DNA from 2 places in the Streptomyces sp. NPDC052042 genome. Region 2 is predicted to be linked to the other one. Evidence: riboswitches for the same ligand, from Rfam matches in the RefSeq annotation. Region 2 holds a riboswitch; the other holds the start of a gene.
The links. A riboswitch is a leader RNA that binds a small molecule or an ion and turns the genes downstream of it on or off. The one in region 2 is predicted to bind cyclic di-AMP.
Positions count from the first base shown of each region.

Region 1: it holds a riboswitch for cyclic di-AMP, as region 2 does, so the genes downstream of both, ACIHCL_RS29480 (peptidoglycan DD-metalloendopeptidase family protein) here and ACIHCL_RS16410 (transglycosylase family protein) in region 2, are expected to answer to the same signal.

Region 1 is NZ_JBIUBU010000023.1:96,946-106,905, forward strand. It holds gene pelF (GT4 family glycosyltransferase PelF) at 1-768, opposite strand, end outside; gene ACIHCL_RS29465 (hypothetical protein) at 873-3,062, opposite strand; gene ACIHCL_RS29470 (hypothetical protein) at 3,335-3,871, opposite strand; gene ACIHCL_RS29475 (SGNH/GDSL hydrolase family protein) at 4,218-5,063, opposite strand; gene ACIHCL_RS29480 (peptidoglycan DD-metalloendopeptidase family protein) at 5,254-6,201, opposite strand; cyclic di-AMP (ydaO/yuaA leader) riboswitch at 6,207-6,361, opposite strand; gene ACIHCL_RS29485 (tyrosine-protein phosphatase) at 7,260-8,072, shown strand; gene ACIHCL_RS29490 (DUF6126 family protein) at 8,099-8,266, opposite strand; gene ACIHCL_RS29495 (helix-turn-helix domain-containing protein) at 8,301-8,909, opposite strand; gene ACIHCL_RS29500 (aspartate aminotransferase family protein) at 9,071-9,960, opposite strand, start outside.
Region 2 is NZ_JBIUBU010000008.1:197,759-207,718, reverse strand. It holds gene ACIHCL_RS16430 (exopolyphosphatase) at 1-317, opposite strand, end outside; gene ACIHCL_RS16425 (DUF501 domain-containing protein) at 451-984, opposite strand; gene ACIHCL_RS16420 (septum formation initiator family protein) at 1,062-1,532, opposite strand; gene eno (phosphopyruvate hydratase) at 1,672-2,952, opposite strand; gene ACIHCL_RS16410 (transglycosylase family protein) at 3,391-4,146, opposite strand; cyclic di-AMP (ydaO/yuaA leader) riboswitch at 4,149-4,320, opposite strand; gene ACIHCL_RS16405 (transglycosylase family protein) at 4,623-5,654, opposite strand; gene ACIHCL_RS16400 (cytochrome P450) at 5,789-7,072, opposite strand; gene ACIHCL_RS16395 (nucleoside triphosphate pyrophosphohydrolase) at 7,301-8,329, opposite strand; gene ACIHCL_RS16390 (SurA N-terminal domain-containing protein) at 8,620-9,276, opposite strand; gene ACIHCL_RS16385 (protein kinase) at 9,893-9,960, opposite strand, start outside.

The DNA.
Region 1 (9,960 bases), on a different contig from region 2:
CAGCGCCGCTCTGCGGTACGTCTCCTCGGCCAGCAGCCGGAAGAAGCCGAGGAGGACGGCCTTGACAGGCCAGCGGTACGGGGCGGTCCGGTAGCCGAGGTACCGTTCCCGGAGGTAGACGCCGTGTTCGGTGAGCAGCAGGGGGACACCGTGGAATTCGGCCGCGGCCAGGCCGGGGAGTGCGGCGATGCCGCCGCTGACCGCGTGGGTGACGCCCCGCTCGGGCGGACGCACGGCGAACGGCCGCAGCGCGTGCTCCAGAAGGCCGGTGGCGGTGACGGCGTCGTACAGGGTGGGGCAGGCTTCGCGGACCGGGAGCCCCTTCCGGTTCCAGACGGCGGTCAGGACGCTCACCGCGCGGTCGTCGCGCAGAGTCGGGCTCAGCACGCCGTCCTGTGCGGCGCGGGCCAACTCGTAGAGCCCTGGGCTGAATTCCGCTTCGGCGGTGGGGTCGAGCAGTGCGCTCAGGAAGCCCTCGTACGCCTCCGTGAGCCTGCGCAGCCGACGGCCGCGCGGCACGGATCCGGCGGGGGCCGGTCCCCACATGGGGACCGAGGTGACGTCGTTGACCTGGGCGGGCAGATCCCAGACGGTACTCTCGCGGCCGGTCGCGGTCACGGCGATGATGTCGAACTCGATGTCCGGCATCCCGGAGACGAGTTGGTCGCACCAGACACTCACTCCACCATGGCTGTGCGGGTACGTGCCTTCGGTGAGCAGGGTGACACGCGCGGTGTCGGAACGCGGCGCGGGGTGACGCAGGGGCATGGGTGGGCTCCACGGCGGGAAGGGTGTGGCAGGCGTGGCGGGTCCTGTCCGCCGTGCGACGGACAGGACCCGGTTGCCGGGAGGATGTACGGAATCGCTGTCGTTCAGTGCCCGACGGCGCGCGTCGGCCGCAGCACGGCGGCGGGGACGGGCGGACGGGGGGCGTTCTGCCCCGAAGCCCGCTCCACACCGTGTGCGGGGCGGCCCTCGGCCGGGGTGGCGTGGGGGGTGAGCGCGGTGGGCAGCGTCAGCGCGACGCCGCTCTGCCCTGCGGCCGGTGCGGCCCAGCCGGAGACGGTGCCCGCGTAGGGCTGACCGAAGTCGGTGGCACCGGCCGGATGGTTCTGGAGGCTGCCCGCGGGCATGGTGGCGGTGATCTCGGTGCCGGTGGGGGCGGTCACGGTCACGGCGGCACCGATGCGGTAGCCGCTCGCGCTTCCGTTCTCGACCGCGGTGTTCCAGGCGGCCCGCTTGCGCAGCTCCTCGCCGATGTCCTTCATCCGGAGGTTCACGAGCGGGGTGTTGGTGGCGTACAGGCTCTCGTACGTGTCGAGCACCCCGTCGAGCACCGGGTATCCGATGCGGTCCTCGGCGAGGTTCGACTGGTGGATGAAGTGCGGACGCGGGTCGTTGGCGAGTACGTGGCTCAGCGCGATCCGTGTCTCCAGTGGCACGATGTAGTCGTCGAAGCCGGTGGCGATGTCCAACGGCTCGTCGAGGCAAGTGGTGTTGGGCTGGTCCTCGCAGATGCCACTGCCGCCCTGGGCTCGGCTGGTGTAGAGCCAGTTGTACTCGTCGACCTGCTCGGAGACGTGGCCCGCGTTGTAGAAGATGTTGATCGGGTACCGGGCAACGGTGAGCGCGGGGCCGATCGGACGCTGGCCCGGGTCGCGGGACATGTCGGATCCCAGCCAGGCGATGCCATTGGCGGCGAGCGCAGGGGCGAGATGGGGGTTGTCGTCCGGCTGCTGCGGCGACAGTTTCAGGCCGGAGTGCTCACCGGTGACGAGTTCGCTGCTCGTCAGCGGGAGGTCCGCCCGCTCGCCCCACTGCTGGTTCAGGGAGATCTGCCGGGAGATCTCCGCCTGACCGACGTAGCGGATGCTGCCGTCGGGGTTGGTGGCGCACGTCCACGGAATGACCGTGACGTTCTGCTCGCAGCCGAGGTAGGTGTGTTCGTACGTGTGGTTCAGCCAGCGGAAATCGGCTCGCTTCGCGATGAACGCGTCGGCGGTGTCATCGGTGCCGTTGTGTTCGTCGCGGTACTCGTCGCTGCCGCCGCCGTTGTACGCCAGGTCCATCGTGAAGTTCCGCTGCCGGGACCAGGCGACCGCGTCGCGGACGTCGTCGACCGACATCCTGATCGGGTCGGTGGCGCCTTGGCCCGGCGGGCAGTCCACGTCGCCGGGGGTGCAGTTGAGCGTGGAGTCCCAGCGGTCGTCGGCGGCGAAGACGTCGTCCACGTGGACGGCGAAGTAGTTCCGCGCGGCGCCGAGGCGCACTCCTTGGGTCATCCAGTCGACGATGCCCCGGGCCAGCAGCCGGAACTGCTGCTGGTACTGGCTGTAGACGAAGGTGACCACCAGTTCCCGGCGGTTGTCGTGCCGGTATTCGCCGATGAGCGAACCGCGACCGGTGGAGCCGGGGACCTGCGCGTCGACGTAGGTGGTGAAGTCGGCGCCGGCCGCGGGCCGGGCCAGGTAGCCGTAACTCTCGGCGACCGTGGGTGAGTTGTCCTCGAAGGGGACCGTTCCCCGGAGATAGCCGAAGGGGCCGTCGCTGCCCGCGGCCGTCACCTCGGCCCGCACTCCGTCCAGCGAACCGCTGTAACCGCCGTTGGCGGGGACGGGGACCTGGAGACCCGCCTGGGGCCGGGCATAGGTGTACGCGTCGACCTGCGGGATCGCGTACGTCTTCTCATAGGCGACGAGCGCGGCCATCTCGGCCGAGCCGACGGCGAACGGGTTGTCGTTGGGCAGGACGACGGCCTGGAACTTCGCCCGCGGTCGTCCGTCGACGGTGTCCGCCAGGAAGGCCGCGTCGATGACGGGCCGGCCGGCGCTGTTCAGGTCGACGACGGTGTACGGGGTTCCGGCGCCGTCGAGTTCGGCGGCGATGGCGGCGGTGGCGGGGCCGCCGTCGGAGACGACCAGAACGCGCAGGTCGACGCGGGCCGCGGGTGACGGCTCGTCGGCGAACGCGGTCGTGTACGGCGACGCCAGTGCGAGCAGCAGCACTCCGACGCCGAGCGCGGTCGCACGTAAGGCGCGTTGGCCGCGTGTGGTGCGTTTCATTCGGTGGGTCCCCTCCCCTGGTTGCGCCCGACCGGATTTCCCGGCCATGGGCCTTCCCCCCGGCACGGCATCGACTCCCCCGCGGGGAAGGACGCCGCGCATGACGGTTCATATGATGCGGCAGTCGTGGATGTTTCGTGTGACTGTTGTGAAAACATGACGGAAAAATGTGAGCAATCCCGGGGCGGCTCTCCGACTGCCCCCGAAGACGTGCCCCGGACGGCCCCCGCGCACGGCCCGCCCCCACCGGAGCGGGCCGCCGGTCGGCGCGGTCAGGAGTGAACAGCCCCCGAAGCGGGAGGCGTCGGGCAGGTCACCCGGGCGGCCGGCACATCGTAGGTGCCGTCCTTCACGTTCTGTCCGTAGTTGTACTCGTAGTACAGGTACGAGTAGAACGCGATGTCCGCGTTGCAGCCGGAGTCTGCGGCGATCTGGTACGTGAGCGTCACGGTACGACTCGCCCCGGGAGCCAGCGGGATGGAGTAGCCGAAGCCGAGACTGGTGGAACCGATGCCGGTGCACGAGACATCCGCGGAGGTACAGGAGGTGAAGCTGTACTTCACATCGGTGCGCTGGGAGGTCAGCCAGGTCGGCTGGAGCGACTGGAAGACGAACCAGATGTCCGTCTCCTGGTTGTTGGTGAGCGTCATCGTGATGTCGACGCTCGATCCAGGGGTGACAGTGGGCTGAGCCACGGAGAAGGTGAGGTCAGGAGCGTCGGCACTGGCCGGCTGGGCCGTCCCGAACAGGGCGAGGGCAAGGGCGATGACTGCGGCGAGACCGAAATGTCTCAGCTGTGTGATGCGCATGGCGGGAGGCTAGAAGACGGCCCGCCCCCCGTCTGCACCACGACCGGTCGGCCACTCGCCCCGGCCGTCCGGAATTGGAAGGTTCCCCAACGGAACCGAGCGCCGCCATTCATATGATCGCACCAGGCGAGGAGGGGCATCCGACGGGTGGGAGCGGGCACCGCCGGGCCCCGCCGGGGCTCCGAGAATGACGCGATTTACTCCCGTAAGGGAGGACGGGGGTAAAGAGCGCCCGATATTCGGACACGACCGCCCCGACACGGCGCACGAGGGGCGGCCGGACGGGGACGTGCGACGACGGAGCCCGTCCCTCCCCTGACGGGCGCCGCCGCTGCGGGAACGGTCCTCAGAGCGGCAGGAGATCCGGCCGCTTCGCCACGACGTGGTCGCCCGAGGACTCACCGCGCAGCCGTCGGCCGATCCAGGGCACCAGGTGCTCGCGCGCCCAGTGGATGTCGTCGCGACGGACTTCGAGCGTGCCGCGCGGGGCCTGCGCGGGCCACGGCTGGTCGGGGTCGGCCGGCACGTCGATCCCGAGGACCTGGGCGGCGCGCAGCGCGACCCTGGTGTGCCCCTCGGGCGACAGGTGGAGCCGGTCGTCGTCCCAGGCCCGCCGGTCCTGGACGGACCTCAGCGACCACAGGTCGAGGACGGGGCAGCCGTAGCGGTCGGCGATGGCCCGCACATGGGCGGAGTACGTGGCGACCTTGCCGCGCAGGTGCCGCAGCACGGGAACGCCCCGGGTGTCGAATCCGGTGGTGATCATGACGGTGCCGACCGCTTCGGTCAGTTCGGCGACCGCGCGCTCGAAACGCTCGGCCACGTCGTCCGGGTCGGTGCCGGGCCTGATGATGTCGTTGCCGCCGGCACAGAAGCTCACCAGGTCGGGGGCCAGTTCCTTGGCGCGGGGGACCTGTTCCTCGACGATCTGGTCGAGGAGGCGTCCGCGTACGGCGAGATTGGCGTACCGGAAGTCCGCGTGCGTGGGGCCGTCGGCGTTCGTCCGCTCGCCGGGGTCCGGAAGCCGGTCCGCGAGAAGCACCGCGAAACGGTCCGCCCAGCCGATGTAGGTACCGTCCGGTCCGGGGTCGCCGACACCTTCGGTGAAGCTGTCGCCGATCGCCGCGTACGACCCGATGAGGCCCTTCCGATTGATGACGCCACGTTGGAATTTTCTCGAATCGTCTGCCACAAGCGTCTATCCTGCACCGTCGAATGTGACCTACGCGACCGTAATAAGGGGTTGACGGATGGTGAGATAGACCACCCGGTCAGGACTCCGAGGGGGGAATAGGCGCCACGAGGGGGTGGCGCGTCGTCGTGACGCGCCACCCCCTCGTCGGGACCGGATCGGGCCTCTGCCGTCCGTCGGAGCGTTCGGCTCAGACGTAGATGCCGTGCGCGGCGAGGTAGGCGACCGGGTCGATGTCGGAACCGTACGCCGGGCCGGTGCGGACCTCGAAGTGCAGGTGCGGTCCGGTGGAGTTGCCGGTGGAACCGGAGAGGCCGATCTGCTGGCCTGCGCCCACGGACTGGCCCGCCGAAACGGAGATCGAGGACAGGTGCCCGTACTGCGAGTAGCGGCCGTCGGCGTGCTTGACGACGACCTGGTTGCCGTACGCACCGCCCCAGCCGGCGGTGACGACGGTGCCGGAGGCGATGGACTTCACGCTGGTGCCGGTGAAGACGGGGAAGTCGATGCCGCTGTGGCTGCCGCTGGACCAGTTGGATCCGGAGGCCCGGTATCCGGTGGTGTGGTTGCCGGGAACCGGGTGGACATAACCGGAGCCGGTGCTCGCGGCGGCCGGGGCGGAGGTCTTCGCCTTCGTGGCCGCCTGCGGCTGCGCCGGCGCGGGCTTGGCCGGAGCGGGCTTGGCCGGAGCGGACTTCTGGACCGTCGACGGCACCGAGAGCACCTTCGACGGAAGGGCGGAGCCCGCGCCCGCACCGGCGGACGCGGCGTGGCCGGACGCCTGGGAGCCGAGCGTCAGCTCGGTGCCCGGGCGGATCAGGTCCGGGTCGGCACCGATGGCCTCGCGGTTGTCCTGGTAGAGCTTCTGCCAGCCGCCCTCGATCCCGTGCTCGGCGGCGATCTTCGACAGATAGTCGCCGGGGACGACGGAGTACGTCGTGGCGGCGGCCGGCTCCTGCGCGGCCCGCTGGACCGGGACGGTGTGCGCGGCGGAGGCCGGGGCGGTCTGCGGCGCGGCGTGGGCGCCGGTGGCGCCGAGCAGCGGCAGGGCGATGATGGCGCCACCGGCGCTCACGGCGGCGACGCCGCGGGCGATCACGCTGGACTTGGTACGGCGGTGCTTACCCGGGATGGGCATGATGCGCTTCCTCTCCGGCGCCTACGAGGTGAGCTGTCGGGTTCGGGCTGGAGATGCCCGGCCGCGGCGAGCGCGACTTCACCCCGAGCCGACCGGATTTCACCGGTCGGCGGCCTACCTGGTTCCCCCGCTCCTGCCACGCGTCGAGTGGATGCGATATCCGGGCGGCGGCAGGATTAGGCGGTCCGTCCGGATTTGACGGTGACCGTAAGCGAGCCGGACGGCGAGAACAAGCCACTGACTCCCGGAAGGAATCCGGGACCGGGAATTCAGAACCGAATTCCCGTCACACTCCGTGGATCCGGGATCCTGAATTCCTGCGCCGCGCAAGGAATGCCCGAACGGCCGATCGGCACGCACGGTCACGGATATGATTCCGCTCACGAGCGGTGATCAGCCTGGGAAACCAAAACGGATATACATCAATAAATAGCCTCAATACGGACATCGAGTGGGCACCATGCGCGTCGGAGCCCCGGCCTCCCGCACCCGCGACGATGTGACAGAAATCCCGCCGCCCATGTCCCGGCAGGCACGAAGATCGGCAATTCCGGTGATCCAGAAGATAATCCCGGACACCCCCATGCACTGACCGCGCATCAGTTGACAATGGAATCCGGCCGCAGCACCTCGGGAAATCGCGCCCCCTCGCGAGCCGGCTCGATAAATGATCAGAAGTGCGCGTGACAAGAGATCAAAACCGCTTCGGCCATTTCCCGTCCTTCCGGCGGGGGCCACGTACCGAAGGGCTGTCCCATGCCCTTCATCGGTCAGCGGGCTTCAGGCCGCGTGGAAGCCCCCGGACGCAGCAGGAGCGAGAAGGGTTCGAGCCCGGCCCCGAGGCCGGTCCGGGGCCCGGGCTCCGCCAGGGTCACCCGGACCGCCCGCCGTCCGCCACGGGCCGTTGACCACGACCGACTTCCCTCGGGGACGGGCGGATCGACACGGGTATCGACAGCGGGGCGGACGAGATGATTGCCTGAGGAACCGATGTCGTATCGTCGCGGAAGTGGCCTTGTCGGCGACTCCCGCCGACGGCCGGACGCCCAGGAGTCAGTGTGACGCAGCAGTTGCCGCAGATCCCGTCGACGGAACCCGAGCTGACGGGTGTCCGCAACTTCCGTGACGTGGGCGGACTGCCCACCGCGGACGGCAGGCGGGTGCGGTACGGAACACTCTTCCGCAGTGGTCATCTCGCGCACGCCACCCCCGAGGACGCCGCCTTCCTCACCGACCTGGGGCTGCATACGATCTTCGACTTCCGCAACGCGGCCGACCTTCGGCTCGACGGCCACGACGTGGAGCTGCCGGGCGTACGGAACCTCAACATCCCGCTCTCAGACCCGGCGGACGGCGCGGGGTTCTGGCGGATGGTCCGCGAAGGCGACCTGGAGCAGCTGCGCTCGCTCCTGGCCGATGGGAAGGGGGCGAACCGGATGATCGCCTCGTACCGCGAGATCGTCCTGGAGCGCACCGCGGAGCACAGCCGGGTGCTGCACGCGCTGGCCGAGGACAGTGTTCCGGCGCTGATGCACTGCGCGGCGGGCAAGGACCGGGCCGGTCTGTCGATGGCCGTGTCCCTGCTCGCGGTCGGTGTCGAGCGCGACGCCATCGAGGCCGACTACCTGAAGTCCGATCAGGCGCACCGCCGCTACCGGATCCGCCGCAGCGACACCTCTGCGGACGGCATGTCGGCCGAGGTGCTGGAACTGCTCAATCCGCTCTTCGGCGCCCACCGCGACTACCTCGCCGCGGCGTTCGCCTCCATCGAGGAGACCTGGGGCGACACCGAGCGCTATCTGGCGGAGGGCCTGCGGCTGTCCCCGGAAACCCGTGAGCGGCTGCGCGACCGGCTGATCGAGACGGTCTGACAGCAGCCGCCCGGCGGTCGCGGTGGTCAGCCTTTGGCGGCCACCGCGAAGAGGATGTAGAGGAAGGCCGCGACGACGTGTCCGGCGATGAGGTAGGCGATCAGCCGGATCACGACGCCGCGCGGGAACTTCCGTTCCTGGGCTTCGTACTTCTTGCTCGACCCCAGCGGGTCGAAGTTCTCTGAATCGGACATGGTGGTCCTCTCTGGGGACCGGCCGGGGCCGGTCTCAGCGGCGGTGGATACCGTCGCCGAGGCACAGCTCGGCGGCGGGGCTCTGCAGGAGGGTGTGGACGAACAGGAGTTCGGCACCACCACGGTCGATGGCCGTGAGGCGGTGCGGGGTGAGCGAGTCGTAGTGCGCGCTGTCTCCGGGGCCGAGGTCGTGCACGGTGTCGCCGAGCGTGACCCGCAGATGGCCGGCGAGCACGTGCAGCCACTCCTCACCGGGGTGGACGCGCACCAGGTCGCCCTGCGCGCCGTGCGGGACCCGGACGCGGAGTGCCTGCATCGCCCGGCCGGGGCTGCCGGCCGGCTGGTACTGCCAGCCGTCGGCCGCGGCACCCTCGAACACGCCGCCGCGGATGATCGCTTCCCGTTCCGGAGGCCGCTCGCCGAGCAGCTCGGAGACCGTCGTACCGTAGATCCTGGCAAGACCGAGCAGCATCGGCAGCGAGGGCTGCCGCCGCCCCGTTTCCAGCCGGGAGAGATGGGCGGGCGACAGCCCGGCCCGCTGGGCGGCGGCCTCCAGGGTGAGACCGCGGCCACGGCGCAGGTCGCGCAGGCGTGGCGCGACCTCGGGCAGCTCGTCGGCCGCCGCTCCGTCCGGAGTGTTCATGTACCCATTGGGCCAAAAACTTTCCCCTCAGGCAAATCGCTTACCTCAGAGGCAAAAAATGTCCCAGTGCTTCCGCCCCGGCATCGTATGAGGAGGGCCGGGCGGGACGAGCCGCGCCCGGCCCTGACCGGACAGGGTCACGCGGGGCCGCCCGGCCCGGGTCAGCGGTGGGCGACGGCCTGCTTCACCAGGGTCCTGCCGAAGTCCCACATCAGCCCGCTGTTGTGCGCCTCATCCATGACGGCCGTGAACGCCGTGACGAACCGGTCGACCTCGGGTTCCCCGATCACCAGGGGCGGAATCAGCTTGATCACTTCCATGTGGTCGCCCGAGACCTGGGTGAGGATGCGGTGCTTCCTGAGCAGGGGCACCACGACCATCTGCGCGAAGAGGCCCTTGCGGGCCGTCTGGAGCATCGTCCAGCGGCTGCGCAGCTTCAGCGACGACGGCCGGCCGAACTCGATGCCGATCATCAGCCCGCGCCCGCGCACCTCGTGCAGCAGCTCGTAGCGGTCGATCAGCGCGGCCAGCCGTTCCCGCAGCAGATCCCCGGTGCGACGGGCACCCGCGACGATGTCCTCCTCCTCCATCACGGCGAGGACCGCGAGCCCGGCGGCCATCGCCTGGGCGTTGGATCCGAAGCTCGCGGAGTGCACCAGGACCCGGTCCATCGAGGAGTAGACCTTCTTGAAGATCCAGTCCCTGCCGAGAGTCGCCCCGACCGGCACATAGCCGCCGGACAGCGCCTTGGCGACACAGACCAGATCGGGCTCGACGCCCTCCTCGTGCTGGTACGCGTAGAAGTCCCCGGTCCTGCCGAGCCCCGTCTGCACCTCGTCGGCGATGAGCAGCGCCCGGTGCCGGCGCAGCAGTTCCTGGGCGGCCCGCAGATAGCCGGGCGGCGCGGCGTGCACCCCCTTGCCCTGGATCGGCTCGACGACCAGCGCGGCGACGTCGCCGCGCCTCAGTTCGCGGCTCAGCGCGTCGAGATCGCCGAGCGGGAGGGCCGTGTCCGGCAGCAGCGGCGCGAAGCCGTCCCGGAAACCGCTCT
Region 2 (9,960 bases):
GGCTCGACGCCCAGGATGTCCCGCACGCCGCGGACGAAATCGTCGCGGTTCTCCGCGTCGCGGGAGGCGGAGGTGGCGACGAAGCGGATCCGCCGCGCACCGTGCTTCTCGATCGCCTCCGCGTACCGGCGGCAGGCGTCGAACGTCCGCTCCAGCGCCTCGGCGGCGAGCAGGCCGGTGCGGTCCACGCCCTGGCCGAGGCGGACGATTTCCATCCGCCGGTCGAGTTCCACGAACTCACCGGTGGACGGGTCGGCGTCGGCGACGAGCAGACGGATGGAGTTGGTACCGCAGTCGATCGCGGCCACGCGGGTCATTGAGTGCTCCTGTGGAGAGTCGGGCCCCTCGGGGCCGTGCCGGGAACGAGGTCCGGGGCGCGGCCCCCGGACCGGCCCCGGCGGCGGCCGAGGAGCGCGGATCCGGGCGCAGGGCCCCTCGGGGAAGGGTCGGTCAGCCCTCGTCGTCCGGTGCGCAGGGCGTCACGCACGGCCCCTTGCGCCACCATTCCGGCAGCATCGCGATCGCCTCGTCGCCCAGCGGGTTCACCCCGGGGCCCGCGGCCAGCGAGTGCGCGACCAGCACGTGCAGGCACTTCACCCGGTCCGGCATGCCACCCGCGCTGGGGAAGCCCTCCAGCACCTCGATGGCGTCGCGCCGGGCGACGTAGTCCTCGTGCGCGGCCCGGTACGCGGCGGCCAGCTCGGGGTCCCTGCCGAGGCGCTCGGTCATCTCCTTCATGACCCCGTTCGCCTCCAGGGTGCCGATCGCGGACGCGGCGCGCGGGCACGTCAGGTAGTACGTCGTCGGGAACGGCGTGCCGTCCTCCAGCCGGGGCTGCGTCTCGACCACGTCCGGGTTGCCGCACGGGCAGCGGTGCGCGATCGCGCGCAGCCCGCGGGGCGGGCGGCCCAGCTGCTGCCGGAACGCGTCGATGTCCGCCTCGGTGGGCTCGGTGGGCTCGGTCTGCGGAGGAGGGGTTTCCATGCCTGCCTAGTTCTGGGGTTCTGCCGGATCCGGCGGATCCGGGGGTCTGCGGACGGGAGGGTACGGGTGGACGGGAATCAGCCCCGGTCGGCGCTGTCGACCCCGTCCCAGAGGTTGGAGTGCCACGGCCGTCCGGACTCGTCCTTCTCGCCCTCGCGCTCCTTGACCGCGTCGGGGTCGATCACCGTGTAGCCCGTCTCCCCGGGGAGAAGATAGTGCAGGTGCGTGCGGGCGAGCTGCTTGATGTACGCGTCGTCCTGGAGCCGCGCCTTCTCGTCGCGCAGCTCCTCCGTGCGGGCCCGTGCCTCCCGCGCCAGCCGCTCCTGGTCGGCGATCTCGTCCTGCTGCGACACGTATTGCCGTATCGGGTAGGCGAGTGCGACCACGAGGGAGCAGACGACGAGGGCCAGGAAGGCGGCCCGGCCGGTGAGGCGGGAGCGGCGGTCCTGCCGACGGGTCTGCGAACGGTAGACGCGGGCGGCGGTCTGCTCGCCCAGCAGTCGCAGCCGGGTCGCGGTGGAGAACCGGTCCCGGTCCTTCGCGGCCATGTCTCCGCCTCCCCTGTTACACACGTCCGTCCCCGCACACGGTACGGGACCGCGTGCGGGGACGGACGGAGGCCGGGGTCCTCGGTGCCCCTGCGGACCGGGATCGTCCGTGGGGGTCGGAGGCCCGGGCCAGTGGAGTTCAGCCCTTGAAGCGGGGGAACGCCGAGCGGCCCGCGTACACCGCGGCGTCGTCGAGGATCTCCTCGATGCGCAGGAGCTGGTTGTACTTGGCGACACGGTCCGAGCGGGCCGGGGCGCCGGTCTTGATCTGGCCGCAGTTCACCGCGACGGCGAGGTCGGCGATGGTGACGTCCTCGGTCTCGCCGGAGCGGTGCGACATCATGCACTTGAAGCCGTTGCGCTGGGCGAGCTCGACGGCGTCCAGGGTCTCGGTCAGCGAGCCGATCTGGTTGACCTTGACGAGCAGGGCGTTGGCGGAGCCCTCCTCGATGCCACGGGCCAGGCGCTCCGGGTTGGTGACGAACAGGTCGTCGCCGACGATCTGCACCTTGGCACCGAGCTTGTCGGTGATGATCTTCCAGCCGTCCCAGTCGTCCTCGTACAGCGGGTCCTCGATGGAGACCAGCGGGTACGCGGAGACCAGCTCCTCGTAGTACTCGGTCATCTCGGCGGCCGAGCGGGACTTGCCCTCGAACTCGTACGTGCCGTCCTTGTAGAACTCGGAGGCGGCGACGTCGAGCGCGAGCGCGATGTCCTTGCCCGGGACGTAGCCGGCTTCCTTGATGGCCTCGATGATGAGGTCGAGGGCGGCGCGGTTCGACTCCAGGTTCGGCGCGAAGCCGCCCTCGTCGCCGAGACCGGTCGACAGGCCCTTGGTCTTCAGGACCTTCTTCAGCGTGTGGTAGATCTCGGCGCCCCAGCGCAGGGCCTCGGAGAAGGACTCCGCGCCGATCGGGGCGATCATGAACTCCTGGATGTCCACGTTGGAGTCGGCGTGCGACCCGCCGTTGAGGATGTTCATCATCGGGACCGGCAGCAGGTGCGCGTTCGGGCCGCCAAGGTAGCGGAACAGCGGCAGGTCCGACGCCTCGGAGGCGGCGTGCGCAACGGCCAGCGAGACGCCGAGGATGGCGTTGGCGCCGAGCGAGCCCTTGTTCTCGGTGGCGTCCAGGTCGAACATCGCCTGGTCGATCAGCCGCTGCTCGGTCGCGTCATAGCCGACGAGCTCCGGACCGATCTGCTCGATGACGGCGAGGACGGCCTTCTCGACGCCCTTGCCCTGGTAGCGGTTGGGGTCCCCGTCGCGAAGCTCGATGGCCTCGAAGGCGCCGGTGGAGGCACCGGACGGCACGGCGGCACGGCCCGTGCTGCCGTCGTCGAGGCCGACTTCGACCTCGACCGTGGGGTTCCCCCGGGAGTCAAGGATTTCCCGGGCTACGACGACGTCGATGGACGGCACGAGGCATCTCCTTCTGGGATATGACACTGGTTCTGCAGGGTCACTTTGGCCTTGCGACAAGAGCCTAACCGGCCCCGCCCGCTCAGCCCGACGACCGCCCGCCTCCTGGGACGAAAAAGAACCCAAGGGAGAACGATCCCGGGCAAATGGCCAGAAGATTACGGATCAGTAACTACAACAGTTGAACGGGCGGCCCCGCAGGGGGGGCGACCGGGGGCGCGGAGCCGTGGTGACGGACCGCCTGAACGGGGCGCGGCGCCCGGAGGTGACGGACCGCCCGGACCTCACCCGCGGAGCACCGTGCGCGTCGCACGCCATGCGCGCCGAACGGAGAACCCCGGCCCGGCGCGCACGGGGAACGCGCGCCGGGCCGGGGGGTCCTGGGGCACCGGAGCGTCCGGGGACGCCCGGGAGGTGAGGAGAGGAGAGGGTGCCGGACTACTTCGTCAGGTGGAGCTGCTGACCCGGGTAGATCAGGTCGGCGTTCTCGACGATGTCCTTGTTCAGCTCGAACAGCCGCTGCCAGCCACCCTTGACGCCGTGCTCGGCGGCGATCTTGCTGAGCGTGTCGCCGGAGACGACCTTGTACTCGCCGTCGCCCTTCTTGACCTTCTTGCCGGTCGGGGTGGTGACGGTCTTCTTCGCGCCGGTCTGCGGGGCGGCGGGACGCTCGGAGCGGGAGGCGGGGGCCTGGCCGCGCTCGACCTGCTGCTGGGCCTGCTGGGTCGGCTGGGTCTGCTGCTTGGGGGCGGTCTGGGTGTTCTGCTTCTTGACGGTGCCGGAGCTCTTCGAGGAGGTGTCGACACCCGGCTTGACGCCGTCGTTGCGCAGGTTGCCGGCGCCGGCGCAGCCCCAGGCACCCGGGCCCTGCATGGCGAGGAGCCGCTCGGCGGTGGCGATCTGCTGGGACTTGGTGGCCAGGTCGGCGCGGGGCGCGTACTTCAGGCCACCGGCAGCGGCCCAGCTGGACTGCGAGAACTGCAGGCCGCCGTAGTAGCCGTTACCGGTGTTGATGGACCAGTTGCCACCCGACTCGCACTGGGCGACGGCGTCCCAGGTGGCCACGGAGGCGGCGGAGGCGTCGGCCGCACCCATCAGCGGGACGACGACGGCGGAGCCGGTGACGCCGGCGAGCGTGGCGACACGGACGACCTTGGACGGGCGACGGTGCTTGCCCTTGCCGGAAAACAGCATGGAAGTCTCCTCACCGACGCCTACGAGGTGAGCTGTCGGGTTCGGGCCTAGTGAGTTGCCCGGTCGCACGTCCTAGCACGCGACTTCACCCCAAGCCGGTCCTGACGCGTCTTCCGACGGTCGGGGCCGACGCCTACCTGGGTCCCCCGCTCCTGCCTACGGCGCTTGAACGCGTCTGTTCCCTCCGACCGACGGCAGGATTCGGCGTGACGGTCGACGGGGCCCGCGGTGCGAGCGGTTCTGACCGTAAACACATATAAGCCTCATATTCAAAGATAGACACATCGGACAATCATCTCTTACTTGCATCTGAGGAACCGTCGTTTTCGCAGGTGGGGAGCGCTACGGAAGGACCCTCTGAGCCCGACGCGCCAATTGACGCAAAGAGACCCATGTCTCACTTACGCACAAGCGGACACAGGTCTCCGAAGCGCCCCGGTTCTTGAGGCCCCATCAGCCGGTCACCGAACCGGGCCTCAGTCGGCCTTCACATCGACCTCAAGGCTCTGACCAGGGAGGATGAGGTCCGGATCGGAGCCCAGGACCTCCTTGTTGGCCTCATAGAGCGCGGGCCAGCCACCGGGGACGTCCTCCGCCTCGGCAATCGCCCAGAGATTGTCACCGGGACGGACGGTGTACGTGTCATCCGCGACCGGGGAGCCCGCCCCGCGCCCGCCCTCACCACCGCGCGAGGCATGGCGGCCCGACTCGCGGCCGACGCCGTCACCGGCCTCCTGCTCCTCGGCGGCCGGTGCGCCACGGTGCTTGCCACCCACGCCTCCGGACATCCCGGATCCTCCGGTCGCCTCGGACTTTTCTGACGGTCCGGAAGAAACACCCGAATCGCCCATATCCCTAGACCCGGATGAACGATGCGCACCGGAAGAAGAACTGGACGCGCCCGCGCCGGACTCGGTGGCCGATTCGGTGGGCGAGGGCTTCGCGGCCGGCTTCCCGGCGCCACGGGAAGGCGTGGCGTGCCCGCCGGACGGGGACTCCCGCCCCTCGTCGCCCGACTGCGCGTCCTCCGCCGAACCGGTGCCGCCCCTCGCCCCCGCGCCCTTCTTCGCGCCGGCGCCCTCGGCGGGGCCGCCGGAGGGCGTCGCCCCCGGGTCGACGCCCGGCAGGGACCCGTCCGTCGCGAGACCGGACAGGGGGGCACAGCTCGGCCACGCCTGCGGACCCCGGTCGCCGAGGATCTTCTCGGCCACGGCGATCTGCTGGGCGCGGCTGGCGAGGTCGGCGCGCGGGGCGTACTCCTCACCGCCGTACGCCTTCCAGATCTCCGGGGTGAGCTGAAGACCGCCGTAGGAGCCGTTCCCGAAGTCGGCGCTCCAGGTGCCGCCGCTCTCACACTCGGCGACCCGGTCCCATGTCGCGGCATCGGCCGCCTGCGCGGCGCCCGCGCCGAGCAGCGGGATGGCGAGGGCGGATCCGGTCACGCCCGCCGCGACGACGATGGCGGGTGCCTGGCGAGGACGACGGTGTCTGCCGTTCGCGGAGCCCATGAGATTGCCTTCCGTGTGACGGACGAGTTCTGACGAGCGACCGGTGGGTCGAACGGTGAACCTAACCGGACTCGAACGCGTGTCACAAGTCGATGCAGCACGTATCACGCGCACATCACATTCTTGACGGACCGTCAGAACAAGCTGGGGCTGGGCCGGGGCTCGAACTCCACGGGGAGCGTGCGCAGTCCGCGCATGATCAGCCCTCCGCGCCACCGCAGATCGGCGGGTTCCACCGCGAGCCGCAGGTCGGGAAGGCGTCTCAGCAGTGTGGTGAGCGCGGTCTGCCCCTCCAGCCGGGCGAGGGGTGCGCCGAGGCAGTAGTGGATGCCGTGCCCGTATCCGAGGTGCTGATTGTCACGTCGGGCGAGGTCGAGGGTGTCGGGGTCCTCGAAGCGCTCCGGGTCGCGGTCGGCGGCGGCGAGCACGACCAGTACGGGGTCGCCGACCGCGATGTCCTCGCCGCCGAGCGTCAGCGGCTCGGTGGCGAACCGCCAGGTCGCCAGTTCCACCGGGCCGTCGTACCGCAGCAGTTCCTCGATACCGGTCTCCAGCAGCGCGCTCTCCCCCGCGTCGAGGGAGTGTTGCAACTGCTCGCGCTGGGCGGGGTTGCGCAGCAGCGCGTACACCCCGTTGCCGATGAGGTTGACGGTCGTCTCGAAACCGGCGAAGAGAAGGATGAAGGCCATCGCGGCGGCCTCGTTCTCGGTGAGGTGCTCGCCGTGGTCACTGGCCCGGATCAGCCCGGAGATCAGATCGTCCCCCGGGTTCTCCCGCTTGCGGTGGATGAGTTCGGCGAGGTAGCCACGCATCTTCTTCACCGACCGCGCGACCCCGCCGCGCGGGCCGCCGCCGTGGCGGATCATCATGCCCGCCCAGTCCCGGAAGTCGTCCTGGTCCTCGCGCGGGACGCCGAGCAGGTCACAGATCGCGTAGATGGGGAGCGGGAAAGCGAAGTCGTGGATGAGGTCCGCCCGGCCCTCGGCGGCGAAGCGGTCGATGAGCCCGTCCGTCAGCTCCTGCACGCGCGGTGCGAACGCGGCGACCCGGCGCGGGGTGAACGCCTTGGAGACCAGGCGGCGCAGCCGGGTGTGGTCGGGCGGGTCGATATTCAGCAGGTGCGTCATCAGCTCCGCCTTGCGTTCGCCGGGGATGCCGGTCTTCCCCTTGGCGTGCGCGGGTTCGGCGTGATGCGCCGGGTTCTTGGAGAGCCGCGCGTCGGCGAGCGCCTGTCGGGCGTCCGCGTACCGCGTCACGAGCCACGCCTCGACACCGCTGGGCAGCGTGGTGCGGTGCACGGGACTGTGCTCGCGCAGCCAGGCGTAGGCGGGGTACGGGTCGGTGGCGAACTCCCATGTGAAGAGTTCGGGTGCGCCCGCGGGGCAGGCGGCGGGGCGGTCCGCGCCCTCATCCGTCAAGCGGCCGGCCGGCGCGTCCGCGGAACGGCCGACGGGCTGATCGGTGGGAGGGCTCACCGGCCGGCCGGCGGCGCGGCCCCCGGGGCGTTCGGCGGACCGGCCGGCAGGCCGTCCCACGGTCTGATCGGCGGGGCGGTCGGCGGGACTGTGGTTCACCCTTTGACGTTATCCCCCGCCGTTCGGAGCCGGTCGGCGCCCCCGGAGGCGCGGATCGCCGCCCAGCGGGGGTCAGCCGTGGCCCTCGGCCGCCCGGATGGCGTCCCGGTAGGCGCGGCCCGCGGCCCTGAGCGCCGCCTCGGGGTCCACGCCGTCCCGCTCGGCGCGTACGGCGAGGGCGAGGAGTTCATAGCCGATGCCCCGGCCCGTGGGCAGCGGCACGTCGAGCCCGGCGGTGCGGACCCGGGAGGCGAGCTTCGCCGCCAGCGCCAGCCCCGGCTGGCCGAGCGGCACCCCGTCGGTGACGGATGTGCGCCGCTTCTCGACGGCCTTGGTCCGCAGCCAGTGCGCGTGCACGTCCTCGGGGGTCTCGGCGGTCTCGTCACCGAAGACGTGCGGGTGGCGGTGGATGAGCTTCTCGACGAGGGTCGCGGCCACATCGTCGACGGAGAAGGGCTCGTCCCCCTCGCCGGGGCCGCCCTCCTCGGCGATCCGGGCGTGGAAGACGACCTGGAGGAGCACGTCCCCCAGTTCCTCGCGCAGTTCGTCGCGATCGCCGTCCTCGATCGCCTCGACGAGTTCGTACGCCTCCTCGATGGCGTACTTGGCGAGGCCCTCGTGGGTCTTCCGGGACGTCCACGGGCATTCGTTCCGGATCCGGTCCATGATCTGGACCAGGTCGAGGAGCCGCGCACCGGGCAGGTCGTAGGAGCCGGGCAGCAGTTCCAGGTCCGGCATGCTCACCCGCCCCGAACCGGCGAGCCGGGCGAGGCCGTCGGTCAGCGGCTGGTTCCCCTCGCCACCGGTGAGGACGACGACGGTGCGTCCGCCCGCGCAGGCGTCGACGAGTTCGTGCGCGGTGGGGACGGAGTGCTCGGCGGTGACGCCCGCCTCGCGCAGATACGGCAGCTGCGGATTGTCCGGCTCCGCGCAGAGCACCCGGTCGGCGGCGCGCAACGCCTGCCAGGCGGGCCAGGACAGGAGTCCGGGCGCCACGCGGTGGCTGGCGGTGAGCAGGACGATACGGCCGGGGGCTTCGGCAGGACCGGAGGGCTCGGTACGGCCGGAGGCTCCGACGCGGCCGGGGGCTTCAGCGTTCACCGTTCGAATCTACCTCCGGCCGGGCGGGCCACCGTTCGCTCGGCCCCGCGACCCCCGCGACCCCCGTGGTGCCCCCGACCCCAGCGCCTCGCCGCAGCTCCCGGGCCGGTGGGCCTGCCAGGTCGCCGCACCAGGGGCTGTGGTCGTCCCCGGCGGGCGCCCGACGACGGCCGCGGCACCTCGCCGCGTTGCCGAAACGCCCGCGCGCACCTCCGGTACGCGGCCCCTCCGTCCGGCGACGCACCGCATCCGACGCACGCGCCGGGCCACCACGGACGACGGGACAGCCCTTAGAGGCCGGGCTCCGGCACCGCCCCGGCGGGCTTGGTGACCTGGTTGATCCAGGGGGCCTTGTAGTCGGCGAGCTGGGTCTGCTGGTCGTTCCAGGTGCCGTAGCGCGGGTTCACGTCGACCTTCAGCGCCTTCGACGCCTTGCTGAGCGCGTCACCGACGATCTTCTGTCCCTCGGGCTGCCGCAGGTCGGCGCCGAGTGCCTGGGCCAGCTTCGTCAGCTGGACCTGCTCGCGCAGCACGGCGTCGATCTGGTCGGGCGCCACCCAGCTCTGCTGGAGCATCGCCGCCAGCAGCCGTGCCTCTCCCCCGGACTGGGCGACCGCGGCCTTCCGCATCTCCTGGACCTCGCCGCGGGTGACGGACACGCCCGCGTCCTGGGCGGCCCGGTCCAGGATCCGGTCGAAGATCAGGCTGTGCAGCTTGGCCCGGCCGAGCTGCCCGGACTTGTCGACGAGCTGGTCGCCGTCGCGGGATTCGCTCTGTGCCTCGCGCACCGCCGCCACCTGCCCCTGCACGGTGGACACCTCGATCCGGTCGCCCCCGACGAGGGCCGCGGCACCCGGTTGCGCCTGACCGCCGCAAGCGGCCAGAAGTGGGGTGCCGACCAGCAGGGCGGCGGAGACGGTGAGCGCGGTGCGACGGCGGCGGTGCAAAGGAACCTCCCGGGGAGACTTTGTGCATCAGTGCACAAGACCTTGCGCTGATCGATGGTAGGCAGTGGACGTGCTCAGGGCCACCGGTTCGGCCAACGATTCGGGCGGAGTTGGAGCTGTGGCACCGCCCAAGGGCTCCGCGGCTTCCCCGTTCCACGAATCCCACGGCTTCCCCGCCTCATATCTTGGGCGAAACAGACCAGTTCGACCACTCATGGGCGTATATCGCGCGAACTATATGGTTCTGCACCTGATTTGGGGATACGGCATCGGCGCAGCCCCGATCATCGTGGCGGTTGCACCCTCGGCCGCGAACGCACCACCCGCGACAAACGCACCATCCGCGACAGCGGCGACGGCCGCCGAGGCCGGGGAGACGCGGCGACGTTTCCTGGAGAGGCGGAGGACACGGAGACCTCGGTGGTGCCCGGAAAACGTGAGGAGAGAGGTATCGAAGAGAGAGGTACGAGGTAAGAGGCCGACGGAGCAGGCGGGGTCGTCAGCCGCCCCGGCGGCAGGACACGATCTCATGCCGCGGGTGCCCACGGCGGCATCCGTGACATTCCCTTGCGCACGTTTGGCGTGCCCATTACCCATCGGGACAGCGGGCGCTCCCTCAGCCGCTCTGGACCTCGGCCTGCCGGTCGAGCCGTCGGCGCAGCTCCACCGGCAGCGGGTGGTGCG